One region of the Devosia sp. MDV22-iso42 genome, then DNA from elsewhere that is predicted to be linked to it. Evidence: predicted binding sites of a transcription regulator. Region 1 holds the regulator's gene; the other holds the start of a gene.
What was found. Region 1 encodes LexA, which represses DNA repair genes until DNA is damaged. Its sites were predicted from a motif close to TGTTCNNNNTGTGTTCNG; they were not measured.
Positions count from the first base shown of each region.

Region 2: a site for LexA is predicted at 3,248-3,265, ahead of recA (recombinase RecA). Genes of this name have one in related genera too.

Region 1 is NZ_JBZVWR010000006.1:457,324-463,237, forward strand. Features, by position in the region: gene AC4NN3_RS03890 (vitamin B12-dependent ribonucleotide reductase) at 1-1,661, opposite strand, end outside; gene AC4NN3_RS03895 (NADH:ubiquinone oxidoreductase subunit NDUFA12) at 2,414-2,812, shown strand; gene AC4NN3_RS03900 (DUF2155 domain-containing protein) at 2,790-3,254, shown strand; gene AC4NN3_RS03905 (DUF4440 domain-containing protein) at 3,255-4,043, opposite strand; gene lexA (transcriptional repressor LexA) at 4,043-4,756, opposite strand; gene AC4NN3_RS03915 (molybdopterin molybdotransferase MoeA) at 4,850-5,914, opposite strand, start outside.
Region 2 is NZ_JBZVWR010000007.1:375,453-381,366, reverse strand. Features, by position in the region: gene alaS (alanine--tRNA ligase) at 1-1,846, opposite strand, end outside; gene recA (recombinase RecA) at 2,092-3,165, opposite strand; gene araD1 (AraD1 family protein) at 3,444-4,439, shown strand; gene AC4NN3_RS09305 (aldo/keto reductase) at 4,508-5,521, shown strand; gene AC4NN3_RS09300 (DUF2237 family protein) at 5,532-5,914, opposite strand, start outside.

The DNA.
Region 1 (5,914 bases):
AAGCCGCCGATATTGGCGTAGCCGATGCCCAGCGTGCGGTATTCGAAGCTTCGTTCGGCAATGGCACGCGACGGGAACTGGGCCATCATCACCGAGATTTCGAGCACGATGGTCCAGAGGCGCACGGTGTGCTCATAGGACGCGGTGTCGAAGGAGCCGTCCGTGTTGCGATAGGGCAGCAGGTTGACCGAGGCCAGGTTGCAGGCGGTGTCGTCGAGGAACATATATTCCGAGCAGGGGTTCGATGCATTGATCGGACCGGCTTCGGGGCTGGTGTGCCACTCGTTGATGGTGGTGTGATACTGGATGCCGGGATCGGCCGAGGCCCAGGCGGCGTAACCGACCTGTTCCCAGAGATCGCGGGCCTTGAGGGTTTTGGTGACCTTGCCGGACTGGCGGGCCTTGAGATCCCAGTCGCCATCGCCTTCGACGGCGCGCAGGAAGTCATCGGTGACGCGGACGGAATTGTTCGAGTTCTGGCCCGAGACGGTGAGATAGGCCTCGCTGTCCCAATCGGTGTCGTAGACCGGGAATTCGATATTGGTATAGCCCTGCTTGGCGAACTGGATGACGCGGAAGATGTAGTTCTCCGGCACCAGGGCCTTCTTGGCGGCGCGCACTTCGCGCTTGAGGGCAGGGTTCATGGAGACGTCAAAGCAGTCGTCGCCACTGCCTTCGCAGTTGACGGCAGCCTTCATGATCAGCTTGAGGTGCTTGGAGACAACCTTTGAGCCGGTGACCAGAGCGGCAACCTTCTGCTCCTCCTTGACCTTCCAGTTGATGTATTCCTCGACATCGGGGTGATCAATGTCCAGCACCACCATCTTGGCGGCGCGACGGGTGGTGCCACCCGACTTGATGGCGCCCGCTGCGCGGTCGCCGATCTTGAGGAAGCTCATCAGGCCGCTCGACTTGCCGCCGCCGGAGAGGCGTTCGCCCGAGCCGCGCAAAGCGGAGAAATTGGTGCCGGTGCCCGAACCATATTTGAACAGGCGTGCTTCGCGGACCCAGAGGTCCATGATGCCGTTTTCATTGACCAGGTCATCGCTGACCGACTGGATGAAGCAGGCATGCGGCTGGGGATGCTCGTAGGAGCTCTTGGAACTCACCAGCTTGTGGGTGAAGGGGTCGACATAGAAATGGCCCTGGCCGGGGCCATCAATGCCATAGGCCCAGAACAGGCCGGTATTGAACCACTGGGGAGAGTTCGGCGCGACGCGCTGGCTGGCCAGCATGAAGGCGAGCTCGTCAAAGAAGGTGCGGGCATCTTCCTCGGAGTCGAAATAGCCGCCCTTCCAGCCCCAATAGGTCCAGGTGCCGGCCAGGCGATCGAAGACCTGGCGGCTATCCATTTCCGAACCGTAGCGCTCATTCTCGGGCAGCTTGGCGAGCGCAGCTTCGTCGGGGACGGAGCGCCACAGCCAGGACGGGACGGAATTTTCCTCGACCTTCTTGAGCGCCTTGGCGACGCCGGCCTTGCGGAAATACTTCTGGGCAATGATATCGGCCGCCACCTGGCTCCAGGAAGCGGGCACGGCAATGTCTTCGAGCTTGAAAACGACAGAGCCATCGGGATTGCGAATCTCGCTCGTGGCCGAGCGGAAGTCGAGACCGGCATAGCGGTCCTGATTGGCAGTCGTGAACCGGCGTTCAATGCGCATAGTCGTCTTAGTCCCCAATGTGACGGGCACATGCCCGCGAGCCGAAAAACCCGGCTTCTAACCCAAATCTGTTTTGACGCGTCACCAACCGAGCCCGTGGCCGGGCCCGACAAACATGCCTGTGCCCCCGAATGGCGCCGGTCTGATGCCAGCGCTCCGAGCAGGGGACTTTGGCCCCCGGCAGTCGGTGCTGCGGGCCTCCTCCAAAACATCTGCCGATTCAAACCACGCGTCAACGCAAGAAATCACAAGGTCTAGTGGTGGAGTGGGCCACCAAGACAACCACTAGTAGGCTCAATATGTGGATAGCGGGGACAAAGTGCAAGATTTTCCGGCCCTTGCCCGGCTGTATTTACCCATCAAGCAGTGTCACATGAGGGCCGCAGACGTGAGGCCAGCAAGTCGCGCTAAAGCGCCGTGATTCCTCATGCTTCCGGGCTCTGTCATCAGTCAGTCATATCTGGTTAACCATAGCAGAAAAACCCAGAATCATGGGGGCTGAAATCCTGTCAAGCGGAGAAAATTTGCCCAAAAAACGTTGGCACGTGACACACCAGCGCTTGTGCCCATCGCCGCGCGCGGCCACCCAGATGCAGTATGCAGGGCAGGGGCGCGCCTACCGCATTGCCGGGTGGCAAATGAAGCGCCGGAACGGCAATTTGGCGCGCCGAAAAGGCCGCGCGAGACTAGGCCGCGTGCCGAACCCATGGTACACCCGGCCCAACGCAAAGCTCCGACGGCGGAATCGACAAGTGGCAAAATCGGGTATCAAGCAGTTCCTGAGTGAAATCTTCTCCTGGTGGGGTGGTCAGACCTGGGGCACCCGCCTGTGGATCTGGCGCTTCGGCGACTATGTCGGCAGCGACGAGTTCGGCAACCAGTACTATCAGGACAAGAAGGCCGACCGGCGCTATGTGACCTATGCCGGTCCCGCCGACGCCTCCACCATCGGCAATGGCTGGCATGGCTGGATGCATCACCGCACCGACGTGGTCCCCACCAAGGCCAATTACGTGGCCAAGAGCTGGGAACTGCCGCACCAGGAAAACCTGACCGGCACGGCGGCAGCCTATCGTCCCGATGGCAGCCTGCTCAACAAGGGCGAGCGCCCGCGCGTCACCGGGGATTATGACGCCTGGTCGCCTGAATAGAGCCGGCGCCTTGCGCCATCCCCGTTTTCTGCGCCGCACAATACTGGCGCTGCCGGTGCTGGCAGCGTCCGTTTCTGCTGGCCTGGTGGCTCCCGCCCAGGCACAGCCGATTGCCAATCCGGTGGCGGCCTTTGCCGGGCTCGACAAGATTACCGGCCGCATCACCCGCTTTGACGTCTATATCGACGAGACCGTGCTGTTCGGCGCGCTCGAGATCACCCCGCGCGCCTGTTACAGCCATCCGGTCACCGAAGCGCAGCGCGTTTCGGCCTTTCTCGAGGTCGACCAGCGCAGCCTGACCGGCACGTCCAAGCGCATCTTTACCGGCTGGATGTTTGCCGACAGCCCGGCGCTCAATGCCGTGGACCACGCCGTCTATGATGTGTGGCTGGTCGAGTGCAAGACCAGCACCGATATCCCGCCGCCCGACGCACGGGACTGATCAGCGCGCCGGGCTGAGGTGCTCGTGCACGATCTGCCATCGGCCTGCTTTGTTGGCCAGCACCGTGGTGCCTCGACCCGAGCCGGATTGGTACTCACCATCAATCATTGCCTGCCAGTGGAACGCATAGATGCAGCTGGCAGCGGTATCCCCCACAGCAATCCAGCGCAGCGACTCAATCCAGTACAGCTCATCGGCCAAGGCGCCCCAAGTTGCTTCGAAAGCGGCCTGAATTGCGGCAATACCGCGATGGGATCCATCGCTGAACCAGAAGACCGCATCTGCATCGATCAAAGGCGCGACGTCGGCAAATTGGTGCGTATTGATACGCTCGGCATAGTCCGCCATTACCATGGCCGCATCCGGCATGGGCGCAGCGTCGATATGGCGGACCACATCGAGGGCACGCACGAAGCTGGGATGCCAGTCCTCGCTCGGCACTGCGTCGAGGGACCACCAAAAGAAGTCAAACTTCTTCCCGCCATCATCCTGGGCAAAGAACGACCAGTGTTCCGGTAAATCGGGGCACTGCACTTGGACAAAATGCCAGAGCTGCCCGGCCATTATCGTCGAGCTGGAGCAGGCGAGGGCGCCTGAAACACTTTCCGCGACCCCGGACTCTTCGGCCAATTCGCGCAAGGCTCCAGCGACCGCTGTCTCTCCACGTTCCCGGGTGCCCTTGACCACCTGTATGCCGGCCTGCGGATGACGAAAAACCAGAACCTCCCGAGCCCCGGTCGCTCCCCGAAGAATGACCGGACAGAGCTTCTCGAGAAGGCGCTCAGCCATCAATATTTCCGCAGCAGGCCTACCAGGCGGCCCTGGATCTTGACGCGGTCAGGCGGGAAGATGCGGGTTTCATAGGCCGGGTTGGCGGCTTCGAGCGCTACCGTATTGCCCTTGCGGCGCAGGCGCTTGAGCGTGGCTTCTTCATCATCCACGAGAGCGACGATGATCTCGCCGGTGCTGGCTGCGTCCTGCTTCTTGATCAAGACGGTGTCGCCATCAAAAATGCCGGCATCGATCATGGAATCGCCACGCACTTCGAGCGCGTAGTGTTCACCGCTGCCCAGCATTTCAGGCGGGACCATGATGGTGTGGGAATGGTTCTGGATGGCCTCGATGGGCGTACCGGCCGCGATGCGGCCCATGACCGGAATGGCGATCGGCCTGGCATAGTCCTCGGCCGCCGACATGCGCGAGGGGGGACTGGCCACCTTGCCCAGATTGCCCTCGATGACCGAGGGCTCGAAGCGCGCCTTGCGACCGCCCAGCGAGGGGTTCATGGAATCGGGGAGCTTGACCACTTCGAGCGCCCGGGCCCGGTTGGGCAGGCGACGAATGAAGCCGCGCTCCTCAAGTGCGGTGATCAGGCGATGGATGCCCGATTTGGAGGCCAGATCCAGCGCATCCTTCATCTCGTCGAAGGAGGGCGGAATGCCGCTTTCCTTCATCCGTTCGTGGATGAACATCAACAGCTCGTGTTGTTTGCGCGTGAGCATGGGCCCCTCGGGATTAGAATCGGAACATAGACAGAACGACTATAGGTGTTCCGGTTGTGTTCTGCAATATCCCATGCGCGGCCCCGTCGGAACCTAGAAGGCGTCGATGCTGAGAGCCGTGGCCATGGTGCCGCTGGCCTGGCCGGGATCGTTTTCCGGCTGGATGATCAGCATGTCGGCATGGGCCAGCGAAGAGGTATGGCCGCTATCGGTCTGGGCGATCGGCAGCAGGAGCGGCCCGGTGGCGCTGTGGAGCAGTCGGGCCCGCATGAAGTGGCGGCGCGCCGTGTTGGCCGGGGTCGGGGCGGCCAAAGGCAGGCGCCAGTTGCCGGGTTCGGCATGGCCCAGCCAGGCGCGCAGGGCCGGCTTGATGAAGACGATGGCGGTGACCATGGCCGAGACGGGATTGCCCGGCAGGCCAAAGACCAGGGTCTTGCCGCGGGTGCCGAACATCAACGGCTTGCCTGGCCGCATGTTGATTTTCCAGAAGTCCAGCGTCACGCCGAGCTCAAGCAGGATTTCCTGGACGATATCATGATCGCCGACGCTGGCGCCGCCGGTGGTGATCAGGATGTCGGGTTCATCGGCAAAGACAGCAACAAGCTTTGCCCGCAGCTGATCCCGGTCGTCGCGGGCAATGCCGTGATCGGTGACGGTCTGGGCATAGGGGGCCAGGAGCGGCGCGAGGCCGAAGCTGTTGGAGGCGATGATCTGGTCGGGGGCCAGCACGGCGCCGGGCAGTTCAAGCTCATCGCCGGTGGCCAGCAGCGCCAGGCGCGGCCGCCGGGCGACGGTGAGGGCAGGGGCATTGGCCGCGGCGGCGACGGCCAGCTGCATTGGCGTCAGTCGCGTGCCGGGCTCGACCAGGGTCTGCCCATTAGCAAAATCATTGCCCTTGGCCCTTATGCTGCGGCCCGGCGGCGGCGTGCTGGAAAAGCGTACCAGATTGCCCTCGACCATGGCGTCTTCCTGCATGATCACCGCATCGGCGCCGGGTGGTACCGGGGCACCGGTAAAGATGCGGACGGTCTGGTCGGGACCGACCGAGCCGGCAAAGCCGGCGCCGGCCTGCGAGGTGCCGATGATGCTGAGGGCATGGCCCGGAACGATGTCGGCCGCGCGCACGGCATAGCCGTCCATGGCGCTGGCAGGAAAGGG
Region 2 (5,914 bases), on a different contig from region 1:
TGGCAATGTCTTCGACCTGCGCCATTTCCTGCGGCGTCACCGGCTTGGTATGCACGAAATCGAAGCGCAGCCGGTCGGGCGAGACCATCGAGCCCTTCTGCGCGACGTGATCGCCCAGCACCAGGCGCAGCGCCTCATGCAGCAGATGCGTCGCCGAATGGTTCGAGCGGATCGCCGAGCGGCGCGCGTGATCGACCACCAGGGTGATCGGCTGGCCCAGCTTGAGCGTCCCCTCGCTCACCGTAACCTGGTGGGCGAAGACTCCGTGGAATTTCTGCGTGTCGTTGACGGTGGCGGCAAGACCCTCGCCCTTGAGCACGCCGCTGTCGCCGACCTGGCCGCCGCTCTCGCCATAAAACGGCGTTTGGTTGACCACGACAAAGCCAGTCTCGCCGGCACCAAGGCTCTCGACTTCCGCGCCGTCGCGGATCAGCGCCTTGATCTCGGCTTCGGCACTTTCGGTTTCATAGCCGAGGAACTCGGTCGGTCCATGCTTGTCGGCCAGGCTGAACCAGACCGTGTCGGTGGCCGCGCCGCCGGCGCCCGACCAGCTCTTGCGCGCCTCGGCCTTCTGCGCCGCCATGGCGGCGTCAAAGCCGGGCTGATCGACGCTGATGCCGCGCAGCCGCAGCGCGTCCTGCGTCAGATCGAGCGGGAAGCCATAGGTGTCGTAAAGCTTGAAGGCCGCGGTGCCGTCGAGCACGGCGCCCTCGCCCATATCCCTGGTTTCGTCAGCCAGGATCTGCAGGCCCCGGCCCAGCGTCTTGAGGAAGCGCCCTTCCTCAAGCTTGACCGTTTCGGCAATCATGGCTTCGCCGCTGCGCAACTCGGGATAGGCCTGGCCCATCTCGCGCACCAGGGTGGGCACCAGCTTGTAGATCACCGGCTCTTCCGAACCGAGCAGCGTGGCATGCCGCATGGCGCGGCGCATGATCCGCCGCAGCACATAGCCACGGCCTTCATTGGAGGGCAGCACGCCCTCGGCAATCAGGAAGCTCATCGAGCGCAGGTGATCGGCGATGACGCGCAGGCTGCGATTGCCCTCGCCCTGCACGTCGACCCCGGTGGCCGCAGCGGCGGCGCCGATCAGCGCCTTGAACAGGTCGATATCGTAATTGTCATGCACGCCCTGCATCACCGCCGCGACACGCTCGATGCCCATGCCGGTATCGATCGAGGGACGCGGCAGGCTGGAGCGGTCACCATTGGCCTGCTGCTCATACTGCATGAACACCAGGTTCCAGATCTCGATCCAGCGATCGCCATCTTCCTCGGCCGAGCCCGGCGGGCCGCCCCAGACCTTGTCGCCATGGTCATAGAAGATTTCCGAGCACGGACCGCACGGCCCGGTATCGCCCATCTGCCAGAAGTTGGACTTGGCGCCGAGCCGCACGATGCGATCCTCGGAAAGTCCGGCAATCTTCTTCCACAGCGCCATGGCCTCGTCATCATCCTGATAGATGGTGACCATCAGCTTCTCTGCCGGCAGATCCCACTCCTTGGTGAGCAGGTTCCAGGCCAGTTCGATCGCCTCTTCCTTGAAATAGTCGCCGAACGAGAAATTGCCCAGCATCTCGAAGAAGGTGTGGTGGCGGGCGGTGAAGCCCACATTGTCGAGGTCATTATGCTTGCCGCCGGCGCGCACGCATTTCTGCGCCGAGACAGCGCGTGAATAGGGGCGCTTTTCCACCCCGGTAAAGGTGTTCTTGAACTGCACCATGCCCGCATTGGTGAACATCAGCGTCGGATCATTGCGCGGCACCAGCGGGCTTGACGCCACGGCCTCATGGCCATTGCGCACAAAATACTGGGAAAAACTCGAACGCAGGTCATTAACGCTGGTCATGGACGGACTTTCATTCGGGAGAATGGCACGGGCGCGCCGCGGAGGTCGGCTGGCTTTCTATCGCGTGGCCTGCCGGAATGTCCAGCATTGCGGCGGCATTGCGGTAAACCCCATCCCTCGCGCCCCGGGGTGCCGGCAGCCGGCCACGCCGGATCACCCCGACACCACCCAGACAAAAAAGAGGCATCGCTCGCGCGATGCCCCTCAAAATACCCTGCATGGGAAGAATGATGTTGGACCCAGACCTATTCGTCGGCGCCCGCCGCGTCGTCACCACCGGCGACCAGCAGCACTTCGCCGAGCAGACCCGAGCTTTCGCGCACGCTCTGCTCGATGGCATTGGCCGCCGCCGGATTGTCCTTGAGATATTGCCGCGCATTTTCGCGGCCCTGGCCCAGCCGCTGGCTGTCCCAGGAGAACCAGGCCCCGGCCTTTTCCACGACGCCGGCCTTGACGCCCAGATCGAGCAGTTCGCCGGTCTTGGAAATGCCTTCGCCATACATGATGTCGAACTCGACCTGACGGAAGGGAGGGGCCAGCTTGTTCTTGACCACCTTGACGCGCGTCTGGTTGCCGACGATCTCTTCGCGATCCTTGAGCGCGCCAATGCGGCGGATATCGAGGCGCACCGAGGCATAGAATTTCAGCGCATTGCCGCCCGTCGTCGTCTCGGGCGAGCCATACATCACGCCGATCTTCATGCGGATCTGGTTGATGAAAATGACCAGGCACTTGGACTTGGAGATCGAGCCGGTCAGCTTGCGCATGGCCTGGCTCATCAGGCGGGCCTGCAGGCCCGGCAGTGAATCGCCCATTTCGCCTTCGAGCTCGGCCCGCGGCGTCAGCGCCGCCACCGAATCGATGACCAGCACGTCGATGGCGCCGCTGCGCACCAGCGTATCGGTGATTTCGAGCGCCTGCTCGCCGGCATCGGGCTGCGAGATCAGCAGGTCATCGACATTGACGCCCAGCTTGCGGGCATAGATCGGGTCGAGCGCATGCTCGGCATCGACAAAGGCGCAGATGCCGCCGGCCTTCTGGGCCTCGGCAATCACATGCAGGGCCAGAGTGGTCTTGCCCGAGCTTTCCGGCCCGAAAATCTCGACGATACGGCCCTTGGGTAGGCCGCCAATGCCCAGCGCAATGTCGAGGCCGAGCGAACCGGTCGAGATCGATTCGACTTCAATCGCCGCTGCCTCGCCCAGGCGCATGATCGAACCCTTGCCGAAATTGCGCTCGATCTGGCTGAGCGCCGCGGCAAGTGCCTTGTCCTTATCCATCGATCCACCTTCAACAACACGAAGCGACGCGTTAGCCATCAATTCTCTCCTTATTCCACGCTCCGGAGGGCGGCGCAACGCGCGGATGCCTGAGCTGGGGGTGCATACAATGTGCTTTATTTGTTCTCATATTGTTCCCGTCTCGTCAATGGACAAAATGAGAACATCGGCCACTTCTTCACCTGGGCCGCCATAGAATCGGCCAGCCGGCACGGACGTGCCGCATAAGTATGATTTTTGCACTTGCGTCAGGGGGCCATGTTGCGTTTTATGCCCGCAATCGTGCCCTCGGGGCCTTGTTGCGCAGGAGCCGCGCCGTGAATCTCATCCAGTTCTTCGATCTCAATGGCCATCGCGCCGTGGCTGCCGTGCAGGACGGGGTGGCCCGGACCGTCAATGACACCGCCAGTGTCTATGAGCTGACCATTGCCGCGCTCTCCAGCCATGGCGGCCTTGGCGCCCTGATCGCCACCCGCGGCCTGGGCGACACCGTCGATCGCGCCGCCATCCTGGCGGAGGGCCGCATGCTCTCGCCCATCGACCACCCTGATCCGGCTCATCTCTATGTCACCGGCACCGGCCTCACCCATCTCGGCTCGGCGGCCACCCGCGACGCCATGCACAAGGCCAGCGGCAGCAAGCCGGCGGGCGAGCTCACCGATTCGATGAAGATGTTCCAGATGGGTCTCGAACACGGCAAGCCCACCGATGGCGGCCATGGCGTGCAGCCGGAATGGTTCTACAAAGGCAATGGCTATACCGTGGCCCGCCCCGGCCACCCCATTGTCTCCCCCGGCTTTGCCCTGGACGCCGGCGAAGAGCCCGAGATTGCCGGCATCTATGTCATCGACCAGAACGGCCAGCCGCGCCGCCTCGGCTTTGTCCTGGCCAATGAATTCTCCGATCACGTCACCGAGCGGATGAACTATCTCTACCTAGCTCATTCCAAGCTGCGCGCCTGTTCCTTCGGCCCCGAACTGCGCCTGGGCGACCTGCCGAGCCATGTCGAGGGCACCTCGCGCATCTGGCGCGACGGCAAGGTGCTGTGGGAAAAGCCCTTCGTCTCCGGCGAGGACAATATGAGCCACACCATCGCCAATCTCGAATATCACCACTTCAAGTATGAGCTGTTCCGCAATCCCGGCGATGTGCATGTCCATTGCTTCGGCACCGCGACGCTGAGCTTTGCCGATGGCATTGCCACGCAGCCGAATGACATTTTCGAGCTCGAGGCCGCCCCCTTCGGCGCCGCTTTGCGCAACCCGCTGCGCCAGCAGGACGAGCATCCGCTGATCATCGGCAATGTCTATTAGGCCGTGAGGCGCTTGCTCCCTCGTCACTAACATGTCAGCTTCCTCTCGCTTTGCAGCGGGGGGAATAAATGGCACGCACATTCGAAAGACGCCGGATCGGCCGGACCGATCTGGAGATCACCACGCTGGGCCTGGGCGGCGCCAGTCTAGCCGGCATCTTCTCTGCCGTGCCCGCCGATCAGGCCCGTGCCACCGTCAGCCACGCGCTCGATCACGGCCTGACCTATCTCGACACCGCCCCCCAATATGGCCTCGGGCGCTCCGAGCACCTGGTGGGCGACGTGCTCCGTTCCCGCCGCAGCCAGGCCGTGCTCTCCACCAAGGTGGGCCGCCTGCTCAAGCCGGTCGATCCCGCCATGCAGGACAAGGGCAACTGGGTCGACCCCCTGCCCTTCGACCAGCTCTATGATTATACCTATGACGGCGTGATGCGCTCGTTCGAGGACAGCCTGCAGCGGCTGGGCCTCAACCGCGTCGACATCCTCTATGTCCACGACATCGGCACCGCCACCCATGGCACGGCCAACGCGGCCTATTGGGCGCAGCTGGCCGGCGGCGGCTACCGCGCCCTGCGCGAACTGCGCGACGCCGGCGTGATCGGCGCCATTGGCCTGGGCGTCAATGAATGGGAAGTGTTGATGGACGCCCTGGCGCTGGGCGACTGGGATGTCTTCCTCCTGGCCGGGCGCTATACCCTGCTCGAGCAGACCGCGCTCGCCCCTTTCATGACCACCTGCGCCCAGCGCGGCGCGTCCGTGGTGGTCGGCGGGCCATTCAATTCGGGTATTCTGGTGGGCGGCGACAAATTCAACTACGCTAGGGCGCCCGACGCAGTCGTGGCCCGCGTCAGGGCCATCGAGGCGGTGTGCCAGAGCTTCAACGTGCCGCTGCCGGCTGCCGCGCTGCAGTTCCCGCTCACCCATCCGGTGGTGTGCAATGTCCTGCCCGGGCCGCGTTCGCCGGCTGAGCTCGACGGCATTCTCGACTGGTGGGACATCACCATACCGCACGACCTCTGGACCAGCCTGGCCGCCCAGGGCCTCTTGGCCTCCGGCACGCCCATTCCCGGCGGCGTGGCCTGAGTGCTGCCGCTCAGTTCAGATCGAGCGCATAGGCCTTGAGGATTTGTAGTGGCACCAGGCCCAGCACTTCCTTGTTGGTGGCGCGCAGATAGACGCGCGGCGCCGTGCCGGCCACATGCGCCTGCATCCAGCGCCCGGCCACCAGGCACCAGCGGTTGCCCGCCACCAGCCCCGCAAAACCGAACTGCGGCATCGGCGTGCTCAGATCGTTCCCCACCGCCTTGGAATAGGCCAGAAAGGCGTCACTGGCCTCGATGCAGACCAGGTGCACCGCCGCATGGTCGGGCCCCGCCGCGCAATAGCCGGTGCGGTAGAACCCGGTCAGCGGATCGTGCGAACACGGCTGCAGCGCCTCGCCCAGCACATTGAGTTCAGCCGGCCCGGCAAACCGCC